DNA from 2 places in the Paenibacillus sp. 2RAB27 genome. Region 1 is predicted to be linked to the other one. Evidence: a T-box and tRNA genes for the amino acid it is inferred to sense, from the RefSeq annotation. Region 1 holds a T-box; the other holds one or more tRNA genes.
The links. A T-box is a leader RNA that pairs with one kind of tRNA and senses whether it is charged. The one in region 1 lies ahead of argS (arginine--tRNA ligase), so its partner is inferred to be a tRNA-Arg.
Positions count from the first base shown of each region.

Region 2: it has a tRNA-Arg gene. The T-box ahead of argS (arginine--tRNA ligase) is inferred to sense a tRNA for this amino acid. The anticodon was not compared.

Region 1 is NZ_JBFRGR010000041.1:24,130-27,529, reverse strand. Features, by position in the region: gene AB4114_RS31200 (glycosyl hydrolase) at 1-1,152, opposite strand, end outside; T-box leader at 1,444-1,665, shown strand; gene argS (arginine--tRNA ligase) at 1,717-3,400, shown strand, end outside.
Region 2 is NZ_JBFRGR010000031.1:69,858-73,257, forward strand. Features, by position in the region: gene ppc (phosphoenolpyruvate carboxylase) at 1-1,546, opposite strand, end outside; tRNA gene AB4114_RS28450 (tRNA-Gly) at 1,995-2,065, opposite strand; tRNA gene AB4114_RS28455 (tRNA-Pro) at 2,082-2,155, opposite strand; tRNA gene AB4114_RS28460 (tRNA-Arg) at 2,182-2,258, opposite strand; tRNA gene AB4114_RS28465 (tRNA-Gly) at 2,268-2,342, opposite strand; tRNA gene AB4114_RS28470 (tRNA-Leu) at 2,381-2,460, opposite strand; tRNA gene AB4114_RS28475 (tRNA-Lys) at 2,480-2,555, opposite strand; tRNA gene AB4114_RS28480 (tRNA-Gln) at 2,574-2,648, opposite strand; tRNA gene AB4114_RS28485 (tRNA-Thr) at 2,658-2,730, opposite strand; tRNA gene AB4114_RS28490 (tRNA-Val) at 2,743-2,818, opposite strand; tRNA gene AB4114_RS28495 (tRNA-Glu) at 2,837-2,908, opposite strand; tRNA gene AB4114_RS28500 (tRNA-Thr) at 2,925-3,000, opposite strand; tRNA gene AB4114_RS28505 (tRNA-Asn) at 3,003-3,078, opposite strand; rRNA gene rrf (5S ribosomal RNA) at 3,084-3,200, opposite strand; partial or broken rRNA gene AB4114_RS28515 (23S ribosomal RNA) at 3,270-3,400, opposite strand, start outside.

The sequences.
Region 1 (3,400 bases):
GACACCTGCTGCCGAGTATCCGTTCATTGCGTCTTTGAAAATGATGGTTTCCGAAACGAGCGTTCTTCCGAATGCAGGCACTTCGTCTCTCGTGAGTGTTACGGCATTGTTGTAAAATTGCGTGATGGTGTAAGTGTCATTGCCCGGTCCATTTGCTCCGGGATATCCGTAGAAAAGATTGTCCGCCCAACCGATAGCCCAAGTGAGGAACCAGGTGTAATCAAAATTCGTTTGAACGGCAGTCTCTGAAGGGAGCAAACCAACTTCGGACAAGCCATAACGCTTACTGCCTAGGACAGAAGCCAGCTCACTGTTCGCATTTGTAAACTTCGCATCCCCACGGGCTTGCGTATATACATCAGCTCCACCGAGATCTACATACGAAGAACCTGGGTAATAATTGCTGTTAACGGCATTATTGTCATCCCTACCCGGAGCCCACACCCAAATCAGGTTGTTCAAGCCGTGATAATTAGTGTAGCGGTCGTACATGTTTTGCCATAACTTTTTGTAACTTGCTGCAGACTTACCACCCCACCAGAAGCCGATGTTCATCTCGTGATAAGGTCGCCAGAGAACGACTACACCTTGATCCCGAAGGGATTTCAAATAGCCCGCTATCGTATCGATATGCGCTAACCATTTGTTATACAAGGTGGTACCAGGGGTTGTGAGCAAGTCGAAATTCGCCTGTGACATGGAGCTGATCACACTGTTCCATCCGCCATCATCTACTGTGGCATCCAAAGGGTTCGTCTCATGCCAAGAAAGTGTAACAAGTCCGCCTTTTTTCCAGTAGTCCGTAGCATGATCGACAATGAAGGAGCGCCATTTACTGAGATCGGAAGCGTTCGTCACATTGTATAAAAGATCGTATCCAATCATCGCAGGGTACTTGCCCGTTAAATTATAGAGGTGATCGGTCTCCAAATAGCCATAATTTTGCCCTCGTACGTATTGTCCTGAGATGATTTGATTATTCGTTTGGACAGTATCGAAATAATTCAATACGTCTTGCACAGCTTGCGTTGCATTAGGATTAACAGGGGTTGCAGCATGAGCAGTTGGTGCACCTATCGATGGTAAACCGGAAACGAGCAGAGCCACAATAAGTGTTGTGGCAAGTAATTTGGACAACCATGTGTTCAACATTCGTTAATTTCCTCCTAGAATGGATTGGTGTTAGTGAACTGTTCGACTCATTCGTTGCATTGCCAGTATAGAAAACGTTTACATTTATTTAGATATTATCTTCCCTCCTCTGGTACAGTATGGTTACAATTGTAAATGCTTTAAAAGGGGAAGAAGTCTAATTTTTTTGGAAACAAGTTATGGATCTTCGGATCTTCGTACACGCCTGCAACCTTCAAGCTGAGTATAAGTCAACGAATATGGGCTTGACATTCCCTTGGATCCCTTGTAAGATATTGAAAAATTCATATCGAAATATTAATGAATGGGACAGTAATTCCTAACAGACAGTCGCAGCGAGCCGGGTCAGTGTAAGCCGGTACGGATGTTAAGAATGAAACGGACCCAGGAAATGGTTTGCCGAAAATGGGAGTAGGTAAATCCGGTCTGTCGACCGTTACGAAACAGAGGGGTTAAACCAGAGGTTTAACACTTAGAGTGGTACCGCGGGAATGTTCAGCTCTCGTCTCTTTTATAGAGACGGGGGCTTTTTATATTTTCTAGAAAAGATAGGAGAGAATTACTATGTTAAATTATAAGCTCTATTTTGCAGGGGAAATTACATCGTTACTCACTGGTTTCGAGGCCCAAGACATTATGGCATGGATGGAATACCCAGCGAATCCGGATCAAGGGGATCTATCTTTACCATGTTTCCGACTAAGCAAAACCCTTAGTAAATCACCACAAGTCATTGCTGAGGAGTTAAAAGCAACCCTAGAAGATGAGTACATCGACGAGATGAATGCCGTATCCGGTTATCTAAACATTTTTCTCAAGAAGTCTACATTTGCAGAATCTCTTATTCGTCATATAAGTCAAGCTGGCGAACAGTATGGCTCACAGACTTTGGGACAAGGAAAGACGGTTGTGATCGACTATTCCTCGCCGAATATCGCGAAGCCCTTTCATGTTGGTCACTTGAGATCCACGGTGATCGGCAATGCGTTATATCAGATTCACGCCTTTCTAGGATACAACTGTGTGGGGATTAACCATTTAGGCGATTGGGGGACACAGTTCGGGAAGCTGATCGTTGCCTACCATTTGTGGGGCAGTAAGGAGGCTGTAAACGAGAGAGCTATCGATGAGCTTCTCGATCTGTATGTGAAATTTCATGAGGAGGCTGATCACGACCCAACGTTAGAAGATCAGGCTAGATCTTGGTTTACGAAAATGGAGCACGGTGATCAAGAAGCACTAGCTTTGTGGCAGTGGTTTGTGAAGATCAGCCTCAATGAATTTCAGAAGATTTATAAGCTGTTAGGTGTTCAATTCGACACATATCAGGGGGAAAGCTTCTACAATGACAAGATGGAGCCCGTCATTCAGGAGCTGAAGGAGAAGCAGCTTGTGGAAGAAGATGAGGGTGCTTTATTAGTTAGGTTAGATGCCTATGGCATGGCACCAGCATTAATGCTGAAGAAAGATGGCAGCTCCCTGTATCATACGCGTGACCTAACGGCGGCTATATATAGAGCGGATAAATACGAATTTGAGAAATTGATCTATGTGACGGATTATGCTCAAAATCTTCATTTTCAGCAGTTGTTTAAGGTTGTTGAATTAATGGGTTATACGTGGTCCTCCAAACTTGAGCATGTCGCATTTGGCCGTGTGAGCATTGAAGGGGGAAGCTTGTCGACACGCAAAGGCAACGTGATAAGACTGGAAAACTTGCTGGAGCAATCTATTCAGAAAATAAGAGATGTCATCGAATCAAGAAACCCAAGCTTGGCGAATAAAGCTACAGTTGCTGAGCAGGTAGGAATTGGAGCAGTGATATTTAACGATTTGAGTGCGAATCGAATCAAAGATATTGATTTTTCGTGGGAGGAAGCTCTTAACTTCGATGGTGAAACGGGGCCTTACGTACAGTACACCTATGCAAGAACTTGCAGTGTGTTGAAGAAAGCGCAATTGGCTGACGGACATTCGATGGATATGGCGGAAATAGACGGAGCTAATTTGCAAAATAATGAGGCCATGGCGGTTGTGAAAATGCTCTATTTGTTTACGGAAAGAGTAGAGCAGGCCATGGTAAAGCTGGAGCCTTCGATCATATCGCGTTATCTCATTGATCTCGCGCAAGCATTTAATCGCTTTTACCACGCCTGTTATATCCTAGTAGAGGATGCACAGGTACGTGAAGCACGACTAGCTCTGGTCCAATGCGTTCAAATTACGTTGCGTAATGGCTTGAAATTGA
Region 2 (3,400 bases), on a different contig from region 1:
ACACAACAACCTCAAGCATGTCACTTGCACCTTGCGTCATCGAAATCAAGTAACTATTAATACAATTACGTCCGAATTCCTTCTGCGCTTTACCTACTGTGCGATACACATCTAGGCATTCTTTCGTACCATCCGTGTAATCCAAGTACGTAGACGTGATAGGACGTGGATCATTCAAAACATTCGTGAGCAGTGAAATTTTCTCATCTTCCGAAAGCTTGCTATAATCCGGCGTAATACCCATCTTCGCCAAAATTTCCGTCATCGCATTCTCATGCTCTTTACTATGCTGTCTGATATCTAGAGCAGCTAAGTGGAAACCAAACAACTCAACTTGGCGTATTAACTTCTTAATATATTTATCAGCCACATAGTCTGCAAAATGCGCACGTAAACTAGTTTCCATAACTTGCAAATCTTGAATAAACTCTTCAGGGCTATTGTACTTCTGTGCAGCAGGAACATTCGCATTGCCCGTATTATGAATCTTATCGATCATATAAGTTGTCTTGATGCGGTATGGTTCTTTCTCATTGCGCCATACATCCTGAACATTCCCCATCGCTTCACGATCACATTGGATCGAATCGATTAGAGCTTCGCTCACATTCACAATGTTCTTGCTAAAGCTCATGTGTGCTAAAGATTCTCTTAGGATTTCCTCATACTTCTGCAAAGCCAACTGGCGGTGTAGACCAAGCGTCTCCCATGTCACATTCGCTCTAACAGATGGATTTCCGTCACGGTCTCCGCCGATCCAAGATCCAAATTTCAAGAAAGACGGTACATGCCATTTGTCTTCTGGGTAGTATTTATTTAGACAACGCTCAAGCTCATGGTACACTTCTGGCAATACATCGAATAACGTCTCGTCAAAATAATACAAACCGTTACGCACTTCGTCGATTACCGTTGGTTTACGATCACGCAGCTCATCGGTTTGCCACAAGTTAAGCACTTCACCCAACAACTTCTCACGCAATTGTTCACGCTCACGGTACGTTAAGTTAGGGTTGTCCAGCTTCATCATATCGTCAGAGATGCGTAGATTAATATCAAGCACTGCACGACGCATAGCTTCCGTTGGATGAGCCGTCATTACGAGCTCTAGAGAGATCGCTTTAAGTATTTCTTGTACCTCGGAATAAGGAACATTCGTATTCTTAAGCTCTTGTACGATGCTTTCAATCGAACCTGGTTGTACAGATTCCCCTGATGAGCGCTCGTAGTCACGTTTACGGCGAATCCGATGGTTTTGTTCAGCAATATTAACTAGTTGGAAGTATATAGCAAAAGCGCGTATCACTTGATGGCGAATTTCCGGATCTAGTGAAGATATCGTTTTCTTAAACTCATCATAGATCTCAATGACATAGTGTGCTCTTAACGACTTGCTCATTTCGCGAATTCGTTCAACGACATCCAGCAGATCATTGCCGCCTTGATGTACAAGAACTTCGCCTAGTATGTGTCCAAGAAACCGAATATCTCTACGCAGCAGGTTATTCGTACTTTGTTTTTGTTGGACGATCTCACTCTCTACCATGACTCTCCACCCCATCTATTCACTATGATGCATTAATGCTTCTCTCTGCAAAAGCTAGTCGCTATAAAAACTCATTTCAGAATATTTTACCACAATCTGTCCGCTACACATAGTATTAAAATAAAAATACCGTACGTTTTTCGGTGGTAATAAATGTATTGATAAGATTCTGTGCTGCATTGATTTGTATTATTTCCTAATTAGAAGGAGTTAGACGCTATATTGGGATAAAAGAAAAAGCCACCCGAAGGTGGCTCTTTCTTGGTAAGCKGGCGGCKGGAATACTCCAAATCCGGATTTAAATTGCTTCCTACGGAAGCCACTGGCGGTATATTTGGACGCTCGTCCTATTTGGGTTGTTTCATAGATGATTATACGGACGGTCGAACCCTTGGTTCAATTCCCTTGATAAAAGAAAAAGCCACCCGGAGGCGGCTCTTTCTTGGTAAGCGGGCGGCGGGAATCGAACCCGCGCGATCAGCTTGGAAGGCTGAAGTTCTACCATTAAACTACGCCCGCGTAGTTTAAGAAATGATCGGGACGACACGATTTGAACATGCGACCCCCTGCTCCCAAAGCAGGTGCTCTACCAAGCTGAGCTACGTCCCGATACGTTTATAACTTATAATGAAGAATGGCGCGCCCTGAGAGATTCGAACTCCCGACCTTTTGATTCGTAGTCAAATACTCTATCCAGCTGAGCTAAGGGCGCATAAAACTTTGGAGCGGAAGACGGGGATCGAACCCGCGACCCTCGCCTTGGCAAGGCGATGCTCTACCGCTGAGCCACTTCCGCAGGGTACCTCAATTGTATGAATACAAGTGAGGATTTAATGCGCGTAGAGGGACTTGAACCCCCACGGTCACCCGCTAGATCCTAAGTCTAGTGCGTCTGCCAATTCCGCCATACGCGCATGTTGTAAATAAGGCAAATGGTGAGTCATGTAGGATTCGAACCTACGACACCCTGATTAAAAGTCAGGTGCTCTACCAACTGAGCTAATGACTCATGTGTTGTAAAAAAAAATGGCTGGGGATCAAGGATTTGAACCTTGGCATGACGGAGTCAAAGTCCGTTGCCTTACCGCTTGGCTAATCCCCAATAATAACATGCCGTCGAGAGGACTTGAACCCCCAACCTACTGATTACAAGTCAGTTGCTCTACCAGTTGAGCTACAACGGCATATAAAGTTAATGGTGGAGGCTGACGGGATCGAACCGCCGACCCTCTGCTTGTAAGGCAGATGCTCTCCCAGCTGAGCTAAGCCTCCATGGGAAATGAAAAAAGGTGACCCGTAGGGGACTCGAACCCCTGTTACCTCCGTGAAAGGGAGGTGTCTTAACCACTTGACCAACGGGCCTTACTTAAAAAATTACTGGAGCTTCCAACCGGAATCGAACCGGTGACCTCATCCTTACCATGGATGCACTCTACCGACTGAGCTATGGAAGCAATGGCTCCCCGAACAGGACTCGAACCTGTGACAACTCGATTAACAGTCGAGTGCTCTACCAACTGAGCTATCAGGGAACAATGCTTGGCAACGTTCTACTCTCCCAGAACCCTGCGGTTCAAGTACCATCGACGCTGGAGGGCTTAACGGTCGTGTTCGAGATGGGAACGCGTGGGTCCCCTCCGCCATCATCACCAAACAGTCAAAGCGTTTGTTTGCGCCTTGAAAACTAGATACGAAACKYAACGTAAAGTATTACTTAGGAATTTTGGTTAAGCCCTCGACCGATTAGTATTCGTCAGCTGCATACGTTGCCGCACTTCCACCTCGAACCTATCAACCTCGTCGTCTACAAGGGGTCTTACATACTGGGAAATCTCATCTTGAGGGGGGCTTCGC